3 regions of the Streptomyces sp. MMBL 11-1 genome follow, and region 1 is predicted to be linked to each of the others. Evidence: riboswitches for the same ligand, from Rfam matches in the RefSeq annotation. Region 1 holds a riboswitch; each other region holds the start of a gene.
The links. Region 1 has a riboswitch for cobalamin ahead of PSQ21_RS05920 (cobalamin biosynthesis protein). Riboswitches for the same ligand answer to the same signal wherever they lie in the genome.
Positions count from the first base shown of each region.

Region 2: another riboswitch for cobalamin. It lies ahead of PSQ21_RS11475 (ABC transporter substrate-binding protein); the one in region 1 lies ahead of PSQ21_RS05920 (cobalamin biosynthesis protein).
Region 3: another riboswitch for cobalamin. It lies ahead of PSQ21_RS25015 (ribonucleoside-diphosphate reductase subunit alpha); the one in region 1 lies ahead of PSQ21_RS05920 (cobalamin biosynthesis protein).

Region 1 covers NZ_CP117709.1:1,385,748-1,390,669, forward strand. The annotation lists gene PSQ21_RS05905 (class II aldolase/adducin family protein) at 1-569, opposite strand, end outside; gene PSQ21_RS05910 (inorganic phosphate transporter) at 847-2,109, shown strand; gene PSQ21_RS05915 (hypothetical protein) at 2,122-2,355, shown strand; cobalamin riboswitch at 2,507-2,638, shown strand; gene PSQ21_RS05920 (cobalamin biosynthesis protein) at 2,770-3,735, shown strand; gene PSQ21_RS05925 (cobyric acid synthase) at 3,776-4,922, shown strand, end outside.
Region 2 covers NZ_CP117709.1:2,673,804-2,678,725, reverse strand. The annotation lists gene PSQ21_RS11485 (amino acid permease) at 1-937, shown strand, start outside; gene PSQ21_RS11480 (Mov34/MPN/PAD-1 family protein) at 1,070-1,492, shown strand; cobalamin riboswitch at 1,512-1,702, shown strand; gene PSQ21_RS11475 (ABC transporter substrate-binding protein) at 1,741-2,742, shown strand; gene PSQ21_RS11470 (FecCD family ABC transporter permease) at 2,739-3,779, shown strand; gene PSQ21_RS11465 (ABC transporter ATP-binding protein) at 3,808-4,605, shown strand; gene PSQ21_RS11460 (putative leader peptide) at 4,675-4,803, shown strand; gene PSQ21_RS11455 (MoaD/ThiS family protein) at 4,902-4,922, shown strand, end outside.
Region 3 covers NZ_CP117709.1:5,571,420-5,576,341, reverse strand. The annotation lists gene PSQ21_RS25030 (carbon starvation CstA family protein) at 1-422, shown strand, start outside; gene PSQ21_RS25025 (YbdD/YjiX family protein) at 419-622, shown strand; gene PSQ21_RS25020 (hypothetical protein) at 760-1,479, shown strand; cobalamin riboswitch at 1,821-1,944, shown strand; gene PSQ21_RS25015 (ribonucleoside-diphosphate reductase subunit alpha) at 2,081-4,495, shown strand; gene PSQ21_RS25010 (ribonucleotide-diphosphate reductase subunit beta) at 4,495-4,922, shown strand, end outside.

The DNA.
Region 1 (4,922 bases):
CTCGCGGTGAGCCAGAGGCGGCAGAGCCACTCCAGTTGGGCGGTGCGCTCGTAGGCCTGGTCGAGCGTGTCGCCGTAGGTGACGGTGCCGTGGTTGGCGAGCAGACAGCCGGTGCGGCCCGCCAGGGCCCCGAGCATGGCCTCGGCCAGCTCCGGGGTGCCGTAGCGGGCGTAGGCGGCGGTGCGGACGGGGCCGCCGAGGATGGCGGCGGCGTAATGGACGAGCGGCACCTCGGTGACGAGGGTGGAGACGGCGGTGGCGTGCACGGCGTGGGTGTGGACCACGGCGGCGGCGTCGGTGGAGCGGTAGACCGCCAGGTGGAGGGGGAGTTCGCTGGTCGGCCCGAGGTTCCCGAGGACCTGGCGGCCTTCCAGGTCGACGCCGACCGCGTCCCCGGGGCCGAGCCGGTCGTAGGGCACCCCGCTGGGCGTGACCAGGACCAGGTCGCCGACGCGGGCCGAGACATTGCCCGAGGTGCCGACGACCAGGCCGTCCGCCGCGCTGCGGCGGGCCGTTGCCACGACGTCCAGCCAGGCCCGGCCGACGGATTCCGGCTGTTGCTCGCTCATGGGGCGAGCGTAGAGGGCAGGACGCGCAACCGGAACGTCACAGGGAAGGTGACGGGGGTCTCTTCCGGGTGCCGAACAGCCGTTCAAAATGTTCGCCAACTAGTGGCAAAGGGCAGCCCACATCCCGCCCCACTGGCGTCGCGCGGCCCCTCCCGCGTACAAGCGGAGGCAACCCACTCCGCTTGGGGTCACCGTGGCGCCCCGCTCAGTTCACCTTCCGTTCATCCAGGTTGCCTACGGTCCACGTGCCACTGACGTCGAACGATTGCCTGGGTAAATGGAACACATCACGCTGCTGCTTGCGATTGTGGTCGTGACAGCTCTCGTGTTCGATTTCACGAACGGTTTCCACGACACCGCCAACGCGATGGCGACCACCATCTCGACCGGCGCCCTGAAACCCAAGACAGCGGTGGCGATGTCCGCCGTTCTCAACCTGATCGGCGCGTTCCTGTCGGTGGAGGTCGCCAAGACGATCTCCGGCGGGATCGTCAACGAGGACGGCATCAGAACCGAGGTCATCTTCGCGGCGCTCGTCGGCGCCATCCTGTGGAATCTCCTGACCTGGCTGGTCGGCCTGCCCTCCAGCTCCTCCCACGCCCTGTTCGGCGGTCTGATCGGCGCCGCGGTCATGTCGGCGGGCTGGTCCTCGATCAACGGCGGCACCGTCGTCACCAAGGTGCTGCTCCCGGCGATCGCCGCCCCGCTGGTCGCCGGTATCGCCGCGATGCTGGCCACGCGGCTGACGTACCGGATCAACCGGAACGTCACCGACGAGGGTCAGCTCAAGTCGACCGCCAAGGGCTACCGGGCCGGACAGATCGCCTCCGCCGGTCTCGTCTCGCTCGCCCACGGCACCAACGACGCCCAGAAGACGATGGGCATCATCACGCTGGCGCTGGTCACCAGTGGCGTCCTCGCCCCCGGCTCCAACCCGCCGCTGTGGGTCATCGTCTCCGCCGGTGTGGCCATCGCGCTCGGCACCTACCTCGGCGGCTGGCGCATCATCCGCACGATGGGCAAGGGGCTGACCGACCTCCAGCCGCCGCAGGGCTTCGCCGCCCAGACCAGCGCGGCGACGGTCATCCTGGCCTCCTCGCACCTCGGCTTCTCGCTCTCCACCACCCAGTCCTGCTCCGGCGCCGTGATGGGCGCGGGTCTCGGCCGCAAGGGGGGCGTGGTCCGCTGGTCCACCGCCACCCGGATGTTCGTCGCCTGGGGTCTGACGCTCCCGGCGGCCGGTCTGATCGGCGCGGGCGCCGAGTTCCTGACCAAGCAGGGCCCCTGGGGCATCACCGTCACCGCGGTCGTGCTCGTGGGCGGCTCCTTCGCCATCTGGCTGGCCTCGCGCCGCCAGCCGGTGGACCACACCAACGTCAACGACCCGGACGGGGAGGGCGAGCCCCAGGGCGTCGTCACCACCGCCATCGCCGCGGTCCAGCCGCCGCCCGCCGGCGCCCCGGCCGCCGACCTCGCAACCACCATCCCGGCCCCGGCCTCGTCGCCCGACGACCCGGCCCGGCCGCCGGCCAAGGTGTAAGGACAGATCCGCATGAAAATCGACTGGGCAGCCCTCGCCTCCGTGTTCGGTGTCAGCCTCGTGGTCACCGTCGCGCTGGTCGGCCTCTTCACCCTGGGCATCGTCGCCCTCTCCAAGCAGTCCGCCACGGCCGGAAGCGGCGCCGCCGGCGGCGGGTCGGTCGCGCTGGCGCGCACCGCGGCGTACGTCTGCTTCGCGGCGTGCGTGGCGGCGGTCGCGTACGGGATCTACCTGATCGTCGCCTGACCCCGCACCCCGCTTCTCCCTCGGGCCGGACACACCCTCGTGTGTCCGGCCCGATGTGCGTCTGCGCACAGTGGAGCCTCGCAGGTCAACAGCGAGTTGACGGTTGTTCGCGGGGCGTGGTGGACTGCCGGAGCCATTTACGGCGACAGCAGAGGAAGCCGGTGCGAATCCGGCGCGGTCCCGCCACTGTCACCGGGGAGCACTCCCCCACACCGGACGTCACGGCCCACGGAACACGGGCTGGAAGGCCGGGGGAACTGCGGATCCGGAAGCCAGGAGACTCTCGTCGCCGGTCACGTCGAACCAGGGCGCGGACCCTGAGTGAGGACATACGCCATGCCCGGCCGCCGTGTGCCGCTTCCTGTCCCCCCTCATCCCCCTTCCGGAACGCCTCTCCCCGCGACGGGCTGAGCCGTGCGTGCCGACCGCGTCTTCGCGTACGGCGCCACGGCCGGGCTGATCGCCGACGCTCTGCTCGGCGACCCCCGTCGGGGCCATCCCGTCGCCGGATTCGGCCGCGCAGCCGCGCGGGCCGAATCCCTGCTGTGGCGTGACGACCGGGGCCGGGGCGCCCTGCACACCCTCGTGTGCGCCGGCGGCGCCGTCGGGGCCGCCGCGCTGGCCGCCCGCGCCACCCGGGACCGCCCCGCGCTCGCCGTCGCGCTGACCGCCGCCACCGCCTGGTCCGTCGTCGGGGGGACGTCGCTCGGCCGGGAGGCGCGCGCCATCGGCGGCGCCCTGGCCGCCGGGGACCTGGAGGCCGCGCGGGAGCGGCTGCCGCACCTGTGCGGTCGCGATCCGCACTCCCTCGACGGCCCCGGGATCGCCCGCGCGGTCGTCGAGTCGGTCGCCGAGAACACCTCGGACGCCGTTGTCGGCGCGCTGGTGTGGGGGGCGATCGGCGGGGTCCCGGGGCTCGTCGGCTTCCGGGCCGTGAACACGCTCGACGCGATGGTCGGCCACAAGTCCCCCCGCTACCGCCGTTACGGCTGGGCCTCGGCCCGCCTGGACGACCTCGCGGGGTGGCCCGGCGCCCGTCTGACGGCCGCGCTGGCCGTGGCGGGCGGTGGGCGGCCCCGGGAGGCCGTACGCGCCTGGAGGGCGGACGCGGGGCGTCACCCGAGCCCGAACGCGGGGCCGGTGGAGGCAGCGTTCGCGGGTGCGCTCGGCGTACGGCTGGGCGGGACGCTGGCGTACGCGGGGCGCGTCGAGCACCGGCCGGTGCTGAACGGGGAGTCCGGGCGGGCCGTGCGGGGAGCGGACATCGAACGTGCGGTACGGCTGTCGCGCCGGGTGAGCACGCTGGCCCTCGGTGTGTGCGTGGCGGGGCGGCTGGTCGCGGGCCGGACGGTCACGGGGCGGAAGTGGGGACGGTCATGAACGGTCCGGGACGGAACGCGGTACGGGAACGGGAGCGGGCATGAGCGGCGGACTGCTGGTCGCGGGCACCACATCGGACGCGGGCAAGAGCGTCGTCACGGCGGGCATCTGCCGCTGGCTTAAGCGCCGGGGCGTGAAGGTCGCGCCCTTCAAGGCCCAGAACATGTCCCTGAACTCCTTCGTGACCCGACAGGGCGCGGAGATCGGGCGGGCCCAGGCGATGCAGGCGCAGGCCGCCCGGGTGGAGCCGACGGCCCTGATGAACCCGGTGCTGCTGAAGCCCGGCAGCGACCGCTCCAGCCAGGTGGTCCTGATGGGGAAGCCGGTCGGCGAGATGAGCGCCCGGGGGTACCACGGGGGCCGTCAGGAGGCGCTGCTCGGCACGGTGACGGACTGCCTGGAGGAGCTGCGGTCGACGTACGACGCGGTGATCTGCGAGGGGGCGGGCTCCCCCGCCGAGATCAATCTCCGGCGCACCGACATCGTGAACATGGGGATCGCGCGGGCCGCCCGCTTCCCCGTGCTGGTGGTCGGGGACATCGACCGGGGCGGGGTCTTCGCGTCGTTCTTCGGAACAACGGCGTTGCTGGGCCCCGAGGACCAGGCGCTGGTCGCGGGCTACCTGGTGAACAAGTTCCGGGGCGACGTCTCCCTGCTGGAGCCGGGCCTGGACATGCTGTACGGGCTGACCGGGCGGCGGACGTACGGGGTGCTGCCGTTCGCCCACGGGCTCGGCATCGACGAGGAGGACGGCCTGCGGGTGTCCTTGCGGGGTGCGGTGCGGGAGTCGGTCGTGGCTCGCCCGCACGGCGAGGACGTGCTGCGGGTGGCGGTCTGCGCGGTGCCGCTCATGTCGAACTTCACGGACGTGGACGCGCTGGCCGCCGAACCGGGCGTCGTCGTGCGGTTCGTGGACCGGGCGGAGGAGCTGGCCGACGCGGACCTGGTGATCGTGCCCGGGACGCGCGGGACGGTGAGGGCGCTGGCCTGGCTGCGCGAGCGGGGCCTCGCGGAGGCGCTGGTACGGCGGGCGGCGGAGGGCCGGCCGGTGCTGGGGATCTGCGGCGGGTTCCAGGTGCTCGGTGAGCGGATCGAGGACGAGGTGGAGTCGCGGGCCGGCGTCGTGGACGGGCTGGGGCTGCTGCCGGTGCGTATTCGCTTCGACCGGGCCAAGACGCTGGCGCGGC
Region 2 (4,922 bases), 1.3 Mb from region 1:
GTTCTGGTTCTCCATGGTCAAGGTCACCGCGATCATCGGCATGATCCTGATCTGCGCGGGCGTCCTCACCGTCGGATTCTCCGACGCCGGCGACACCGCCACCGTCGCCAACCTCTGGAACGACGGCGGCTTCTTCCCCAACGGCATCACCGGCACCCTCATGACGCTCCAGATCGTCATGTTCGCCTTCCTCGCCGTCGAACTCGTCGGCGTCACCGCCGGGGAGTCCAAGAACCCCGAGACCGTGCTGCCCAAGGCCATCAACACCGTGCCGTGGCGCATCGCCGTCTTCTACGTCGGCGCGCTGATCATGATCCTCTCGGTCGTGCCCTGGTCCACCTTCGAACCCGACGCCTCCCCGTTCGTGAAGGCCTTCGAGGAGATGGGGCTCGGCGTCGGCGCCGCGGTCGTCAACTTCGTCGTCCTCACCGCCGCGCTCTCCTCCTGCAACTCCGGCATGTACTCCACCGGCCGCATGCTCCGCGACCTCGCCCTCAACGGCCAGGGCCCCCGCGCCTTCGCCCGGCTGACGAAGAACGGCCTGCCGCTGGCGGGCACCACGTTCTCCGCCGCCCTGATGCTCGTCGGCGTGTGGATCAACTACCAGTGGCCGGGCAAGGCGTTCACCTACGTCGTCTCCTTCGCGACCATCTCCGGCATGTGGGCCTGGATCATGATTCTGATCAGCCAGATCCGCTACCGCCGCGCGGCCGACGCCGGTCTGCTCCCGCCGTCCTCGTTCAAGGCCCCCGGAGCCCCGTACACGAGCTGGTTCGCGCTCCTGTTCATCGGCCTGGTCATCGTGATGATGGCGATCGACGGGGACACCAGGATCTCGCTCTACTGCGCACCGCTGTGGGCGCTCATCCTCTTCGTCTCCCACCGGGCGCTCCGGTCACGCACCCCCGAGGAGAAGGCCACCGCCGGCAACCCCTGACCCGAGGGCAGGCCCCACACCGCCCTCCTCCCGGACCGCCCCCGGCCGCCCCAACGGCCGACGGCGTCCAGCATGCGGGCCCCCGCGTACCACCCATCGGTACGCCGGGGGCCCGCTGCTTATCCTGGCGCCATGCTGACCATCACCCAGGCGCTCCACGACCAGATCGTCGCCCACTCCCGCGCCGACCACCCCGACGAGGCGTGCGGAGTGGTCGCGGGCCCGGCCGGGACGGACCGCCCCGAGCGCTTCATCCCGATGCTCAACGCCGCCCGCTCGCCCACGTTCTACGAGTTCGACTCGGCCGACCTCCTCAAGCTCTACCGCGAGATGGACGACCGCGACGAGGAGCCCGTGATCGTCTACCACTCGCACACGGCGACCGAGGCCTACCCCTCCCGCACCGACGTCACCTACGCCAACGAACCAGGAGCCCACTACGTCCTGGTCTCCACCGCCGACACCGACGACGCCGGACCCTTCCAGTTCCGCTCGTACCGCATCGTGGACGGCGAGATCACCGAGGAGGACGTACGGGTCGTCGAGGCGTACTGACCCACCCGGGTGCCCCCACAGGGCCCCGCACGGGTCTGGCACACTGCCCCCAGACCCAACAAGGCAGCAGGAACCAGGAAGCCGGTGCGAATCCGGCACGGTCCCGCCACTGTGACCGGGCCCCCTCCCACGCGGACGACTCCCCAGCGGACGACGACGCACCGGAGGGCGGCCCGGAAGTCAGGAACTGGCCCGCCGCCTTCTCGCATCGACCAGGGGACGCGGAAATCCCCCGGAGAGGCCACGCCATGCCCCGGCGCACCCCCGCGCTCATAGCCGCCGCCGTGCTGCTCCCGCTCGCCCTCACCGCCTGCTCCACCCCGGACGGCGGCGACACCGCCACCACCGGGGACAAGGCCGCGGCCAGGAGCGACGGCTTCCCGTACACCGTCAAGAACTGCGGCGTCACCACCACGTACACGGCCCCGCCGCGACGCGTCGTCACCATGAACCAGCACGTCACCGAGATCATGCTGGAACTGGGCCTGGCGAAGTCCCTCGTCGGCACCGCCTACCTCGACGACCAGGTCCTGCCGAAGTACGCGAAGGACTACGCGTCCGTCCCGGTCATCGCGAAGGAGTACCCCTCCTACGAGCAGGTCCTCGCCGCCAACCCCGACTTCGTCTACGGCGGCTACGCCAGCGCGTTCGCGGCAGGCGACGGGCGCGGGCGCGAGGCGCTGAAGAAGTCCGGCATCGAGACCCGCCTCAACGCCGAGAGCTGCACCAAGGGCGACCAGCCCATGGACACCCTCTACGAGGAGATCCGCGAGGTCGGCCGCACCTTCGGCGTCAGCGACCGCGCCGAGGCCTGGATCAAGCGGGCCGAGGCCGACAACGCCGCCACCGCCGAGAAGCTCGCCGGCCTGAAGCCCGTCTCCGTCTTCGTCTACGACAGCGGCGACAAGACCGCGTTCACCGCCGGCGGCGAAGGCATCGGCAACGAACTGATCGAGCGGGCCGGCGGCACCAACGTCTTCGCCGACCTCGACAAGCCCTTCGGCGACGCCTCCTGGGAGAACGTCGTCGCCCGCAGGCCCGAGGCGATCGTGATCTACGACTACGGGGCCACCACCGTCGAACAGAAGAAGAAGCGCCTCCTCACCGACCCGGCCCTCGCCGACATCCCGGCCATCAGGAACAAGCGCTTCGCGGTCATGCCGCTCTCCGACGCGGTCCTCGGCGTCCGCGTCCCCGCCGCCGTCGACAAGCTCGCCGCCCAGCTCCACCCGGGGGCCACCACCCCGTGAGCTGCCGCACCGCCGCACCGCGACGGCCGCTCCGCTACACCCTGGTGCTCGGCGCCCTCGCCGTGCTCCTCGCCGCCGCCGTCATCGCCGCACTCGCCCTCGGCTCCGTCCGCATCCCGCCCGGCCAGGTCCTCTCCATCCTGACCGGGCGGGCGGACGCGAGCCCGTTCCGCACGATCGTCCTGGACGTCCGCCTTCCCCGGGTGCTGCTCGGCATCGTCGTCGGCGCCGGACTCGCCGTCATCGGCACCGTCCTCCAGGCCCTCGTACGCAACCAGCTCGCCGACCCGTTCCTCCTCGGCGTCTCCTCCGGGGCCTCCACCGGCGCCGTCCTGGTGATCGTCCTCGGCATCGGCGCGACCCTCGCCACCACCGTCACCATCCCCGCCGCGGCCTTCGCCGGTGCGCTGCTCTCACTGCTCCTCGTCTACACCCTGGCGCGCGGCGGAGGCGGCCTCGCCACCAACCGGCTCGTCCTCGCCGGGGTCGCCGTCTCCTACGTCCTCTCCGCCCTGACCAGCCTGATCCTGGTCACCTCCGCCCGCGCCGACCACCTCCAGGAAGTTCTCTACTGGACCCTCGGCGGCCTCGGCGCGGCCCGCTGGGACATGCTCGCGCTCCCCGCGGTCACCCTGGCCGTCGGCACCGCCGTACTCCTCACCCTGGCCCGGCCGCTCGACCTGCTCCTGGTGGGGGAGGAGGGCGCGACCGTCCTCGGCCTCGACACCGCCCGCTTCCGGGCCGCCGTCTTCGTCCTCGCCTCCCTCATGACCGGGGCGCTCGTCGCGTACAGCGGGGCGATCGGCTTCGTCGGGCTGATGGTCCCGCACATGGCCCGGATGGCCGTCGGCGCCGCGCACCGGGCACTGCTCCCGGTCGTCGCCCTCGGCGGAGCGGTGTTCCTGGTCCTCGCCGACCTGGCCGCCCGGACACTCGCCGCCCCGCAGGACATCCCGGTCGGCGTCCTCACCGCGCTGACCGGCGGCCCGTTCTTCCTCTGGATGCTCCGCCGCCGCCCCGAGGGAGCACCCGCATGACGACGTCACCCGTAGAGGGAGCCCGCCCATGACCACGCTGCGCACCGAGGGACTCTCGTACGGCGTCGGCGAGGGCCGCCACCTCGTCGACTCCGTCGACCTCACGGCCGCCGACGGCGAGACCGTCGGCCTCGTCGGCCCCAACGGCAGCGGCAAGACCACCCTCCTGCGCTGCGTCTACGGCACCCTGCGCCCCACCCACGGCCGCGTCCTCCTCGACGGCGACGACCTCGCCGCCCTCCCCGTGAAGGCCCGCGCCCAGCGCATCGCCACCGTCCCGCAGGACGGCCACGCCGGCTTCGAGCTCACCGTCGGCCAGGTCGTCGCGATGGGCCGCGCCCCGCACAAACGGTTCTGGGAGGCGGACACCGCCGCCGATGCCGCCCTGGTCGCCGACGCCCTCGCCCGGGTCGGCATCGCCGCCCTCGCCCCCCGTACGTTCGCCTCCCTCTCCGGCGGCGAACGCCAGCGCGCCCTGGTCGCCCGCGCCCTGGTCCAGCGGCCGTCGCTCGTCGTCCTGGACGAGCCGACCAACCACCTGGACATCCGCTACCAGCTGGAGATCCTCTCCCTGGTCCGCGACCTCGGCACCACCAGCCTCCTCGCCCTGCACGACCTCAACCTCGCCGCGTACTACTGCGACCGCCTCTACGTCCTCAAGGACGGCCGCGTCATCGCCTCCGGCACCCCGAAGGAGGTGCTCACGGCCGAGCTGCTGGGCGAGGTGTACGGCGTCGCCGCCGAGGTCAGCACCCACCCGAAGACCGGCGCCCCCACGGTCGTCTACCTGCCGGAAGGGCTCACCCACCCCGCGCTGTCCACATAGCGGTCGCTCACCATCCAGCATCTGATATGACACTCGGGTTTCCGCACAGGGAATCGATACGATGCCCGCATGGTTCCCCATGACGTGAGCAACAAGACGCCGGGCACGCTGCTCGTCGCGCGGCTGCACGTCGACCTGTGCAGGCTCGCCAGCGCGATCTGTCCCGCCCGCAGCCTGCCCGTGAGCCGCCCGGCCTGAGCCGCGGTCCGCGCGCCCACCCACACGCACCACCCCCCGCGCGGGGGCAGAAACGCGCGCCCCACGCCACCTCCACGCTTTCGACAGGAGCCCACGCCATGGCCATCGAGGTCCGCATC
Region 3 (4,922 bases), 4.2 Mb from region 1:
ACGTGGCGGTCACCCTCACCGCGAGCTGGCAGAAGATCTTCTCCGACGACGTCAAGATCGGCTTCTTCGCCCAGCGCGACAAGTACCAGGCGGGCATCGACGCGGGCGAGGTGCTGGCCCCCGCCAAGAGCATGGACGACATGCGGACCGTCGTCACCAACTCCACCGTCGACGGGGTGCTGAGCGCGCTCTTCGCGCTCCTCATCATCGTGGTGCTCGTGGACGCCGGGCGGGTCTGCTACAAGGCCATCCGCGACCCGGAGAGCGTCAAGCTCCACGAGGCGCCGTACGTCGAGTCCAAGCTCGTCGCCCCGGCCTCGCTCTTCGCGACCAAGGAGGAGAAGGCCGAACTCGCCTCCGCCGGCGTCGGCCCCGAGGGCGGCATCCGCAAGGAGGCGGCGGGGACGGGGAGCCGGACATGACGGTCGCGGACGTACGCCGGGTGGCTGCCCGGATCCGTTGGTACGTCCGTGAGCTGACCGGCGAGTCCACGTACGACCGCTATGTGGCGCACGCGAGGGCCCACGATCCGGACGCCCCGGTGATGGACCGTCGCGCCTTCGAACGCAGCCGCACGGACGCCCGCGAGGCGGACCCCCGCGAAGGCTTCCGCTGCTGCTGAACACCGCACCACCGGCGCACCGGGCCGCCGCACCCCTTCCAGAAGGTGCGGCGGCCCCTTTTCGCGCCCACGCGCGGGCCCGGGACCCGCTCGGTCTCCCGATGCGCGGAGACCTCACCGTACGAAAGGATGCGCCCATGACCTCGCACCCCCGGCTCCGGCCCGCGCTCACGGCCCTGGCACTGACACTCACCCTGGCCGCGACGGGCTGCGGCACCGAGGTGGCGTCCGACGCGCGGGCGACGGGGAGCGCCTCGGCGGCCCCGGTGCCCGACCGGGCGGAGCTGGAGGCGCGGGCCCTGGCCGTACAGACCGTCGCTGAGCATGTGTGGGTGACCGAGGTCCCGGGGTACACCCTGGCCCGCCAGTCGGTGGGGGTGATCGGCGACGACGGGTTCGGCAGCGTCTACACCACGCCCGACGGCGGGCAGCTCCACCTGCGGGTGGAACGCCGGGCCCACGCCGGGGCCGACTGCAGGAAGGACCCCGCGCCCGCCGGCGACGAGGGGCCCCTGGTGACGTGCGAGCGGGACGGCGGACAGTGGTACCGGGCCACGGAGTCGGGCCACGCCTACGCCCGGGAGAAGGGCGGACTCGTGGTCACCGTGAGCGGGGCGCGCGAAGAGGTGGACCGGGCGACCCTGCGGTCGGCGGCGCGGGCCGCCCACCGCGCCGACGACCACGAGCTGGACCAGGTCCTGCCGCCGGCCGGGGAGGCTCCCGGTCAACGGCCGGCCGGGGAGGTCCCCGGGGACCGGCCGGCCGGGGAGGCTCCCGGGGAGCAGCCGGTCGAGCGCGGCGACCTGCCGCCGGTGGGCGACGGCGCCCCCAACAACGATGTGGGAGCGAGCGGCTGACGGATCTGCCGGTCAGGGCGGGCGCGGGAGATGCCCTCGTGCGGACGCGCGCGTCGAGTGCGCCCGGTCCGCCGACGGCGTACGGGCGCCGGCGCCGCCGACACGGCCGGCCGTGCCCGGAGCCCATAGGATCTACCGTCGGCCCGGCTTCGCGCAGCCCCTAGGACGGTTCGCACAGCCCCTCGGACCGTTCGCGCGGCCCCTCGAAGGGGTCGGGGAACCGGTGCCGGGACCACGGCCCATGGCCTTCCGGCCGAAGCCGGGGGCGCCCGCCTGAGAGACGCCCTGAATCCCCGCGACACAACATGTGGGGGCCGCTTCATCCGGCGGCCCCCACATGTATGCTCGACCTCGCTGTCGCCGCAGGGGAATCCGGTGCGAATCCGGAACTGTCCCGCAACGGTGTGATCGGTGTGCTTTTGCGCACCCACAAGTCCGAAGACCTGTCGACAGCGCGTCCGGCTCGACCGAACCGGACGCCAGACGTCCGGGTCTCGCGGATAGGCCGGTGGACGCCGTCAGCCGTGCTGCCCTGCCCCGGGTCTCGCGCTGCCCGGCTCCCCTGCCTTCCGCCGGCCCCTGCCGAGCGAGGGAAAGCCCAGTGACCATCGCGCCCGCCGATCCGGTTTCAGCCACCGGATCCGCTGCCTCCACCACGTCCGGCGAAGGCACGAACGACGGACCCGGGACCGCCCTGCTGCGGACCCTGACCGACCTCACCGTCGATCTTCCCGACACCGACCCCGGCCGGGTCGCCGCCGCCGCGCTGCGCGGGCGCAACGCCCGTTCCGACGAGGCCGAGCTGCGCTCGCTGGCCACCGAGGCCGCCGCCGGGCTGATCTCCGAGGACCCGGCGTACTCCCGGCTGGCCGCCCGGCTGCTGACCCGCACGATCGCGGACGAGGCGGCGGGCCAGGGCGCGACGTCCTTCTCCGCCTCGGTCGCCGTGGGCCACCGCGAGGGCCTGATCGCGGAGCGCACCGCCGCGTTCGTCGCGCTCCACTCCGCCGCCCTCGACCGGCTGGTCGAGCAGGCCCTGGCGGACGCCGCCGACGACCGCTTCGGCTACTTCGGCCTGCGGACGCTGCACAGCCGCTACCTGCTGCGCCACCCGATCACCCGCCAGGTCATCGAGACCCCGCAGCACTTCATGCTGCGCGTGGCCGCCGGTCTCGCCGAGGACGACTCGGCGCGGGCGCTGGACGAGGTCGCCGCGCTGTACGGGCTGATGAGCCGGCTGGACTACCTCCCCTCCTCCCCCACGCTCTTCAACTCCGGCACCCGGCACCCGCAGATGTCCTCCTGCTATCTGCTGGACTCGCCGAAGGACGAGCTCGACTCGATCTACGACCGCTACCACCAGGTGGCGCGGCTCTCCAAGCACGCGGGCGGCATCGGTCTGTCGTACTCCCGCATCCGCGCACGGGGTTCGCTGATCCGGGGCACCAACGGGCACTCCAACGGCATCGTGCCGTTCCTCAAGACGCTGGACGCCTCCGTCGCGGCGGTGAACCAGGGCGGCCGGCGCAAGGGCGCGGCGGCGGTCTACTTGGAGACCTGGCACGCGGACATCGAGGAGTTCCTGGAGCTCCGCGACAACACGGGCGAGGACCAGCGGCGTACGCACAACCTCAACCTGGCGCACTGGATCCCGGACGAGTTCATGCGCCGGGTCGACGCGGACACCGAGTGGTCGCTGTTCTCCCCGGCCGACGTGCCCGAGCTGGTCGACCTGTGGGGCGACGCGTTCGACGCGGCCTACCGGGCGGCCGAGGCCAAGGGCCTGGCCCGCAGGACGATCCCCGCGCGTGAGCTGTACGGCCGGATGATGCGGACGCTCGCGCAGACCGGCCAGGGCTGGATGACGTTCAAGGACGCCTCCAACCGGACCGCGAACCAGACCGCCGAGCCGGGCCGGGTCGTCCACTCCTCGAACCTGTGCACCGAGATCCTCGAAGTCACCGACGACGGCGAGACGGCCGTCTGCAACCTGGGCTCGGTCAACCTCGGCGCGTTCGTGGCGGACGGCTCGATCGACTGGGACCGCCTGGACGCCACGGTCCGCACCGCCGTGACCTTCCTGGACCGGGTCGTCGACATCAACTTCTACCCGACCGAGCAGGCCGGGCGCTCCAACTCCCGCTGGCGGCCGGTGGGCCTGGGCGCGATGGGCCTCCAGGACGTCTTCTTCCAGCTGCGGCTGCCGTTCGACTCCCCCGGGGCCCGCGCGCTCTCCACGAAGATCTCCGAGCGGATCATGCTGGCCGCGTACGAGGCGTCCTGCGACCTCGCCGAGCGCTCCGGCCCCCTGCCCGCCTGGTCCGAGACCCGGGCCGCGCGCGGGGTGCTGCACCCCGACCACTACGACACCGAGCTGAACTGGCCGGAGCGCTGGGACGCGCTGCGCGCCCGGGTCGCGAAGACCGGGATGCGCAACTCGCTGCTGCTGGCCATCGCGCCGACCGCCACGATCGCCTCGATCGCCGGGGTGTACGAGTGCATCGAGCCGCAGGTGTCCAACCTGTTCAAGCGTGAGACGCTCAGCGGTGAGTTCCTCCAGGTCAACGCCTACCTGGTGGACGAGCTGAAGCGGCTCGGCGTGTGGGACGCCCGCACCCGCGAGGCGCTGCGCGAGGCGAGCGGCTCCGTGCAGGGCTTCGCCTGGATCCCCGACGACGTGCGGGCGCTGTACCGCACCGCGTGGGAGATCCCGCAGCGCGGCCTGATCGACATGGCGGCGGCCCGTACGCCGTTCCTCGACCAGAGCCAGTCGCTCAACCTGTTCCTGGAGACGCCGACGATCGGCAAACTCTCCTCGATGTACGCGTACGCCTGGAAGCAGGGGCTGAAGACGACGTACTACCTGCGTTCGCGTCCGGCGACCCGGATCGCCCGTGCCGCGTCCGGCCGGGCGTCGGCCGCCGCCCCCGTTCCCGTACAGCAGGCGTCGGCTCCCGACGCGGACGCCATCGCCTGCTCCCTGGAAAACCCCGAGTCCTGCGAGGCCTGCCAGTAATGAGCACCAACGACGACAAGAACCTGCTCGACCCGGGCTTCGAGCTGACCCTGCGTCCCATGCGCTACCCGGACTTCTACGAGCGCTACCGGGACGCGATCAAGAACACCTGGACCGTGGAGGAGGTCGACCTCCACTCGGACGTCTCCGACCTCGCCAAGCTGTCGCCGGGTGAGCAGCACATGATCGGCCGGCTGGTGGCGTTCTTCGCGACCGGTGACTCGATCGTCTCCAACAACCTCGTGCTGACGCTGTACAAGCACATCAACTCCCCCGAGGCGCGGCTGTACCTGTCGCGGCAGCTCTTCGAGGAGGCCGTGCACGTCCAGTTCTATCTGACGCTGCTGGACACCTACCTGCCCGACCCGGACGACCGGGCGGCGGCGTTCGACGCGGTCGAGGAGATCCCCTCGATCCGGGAGAAGGC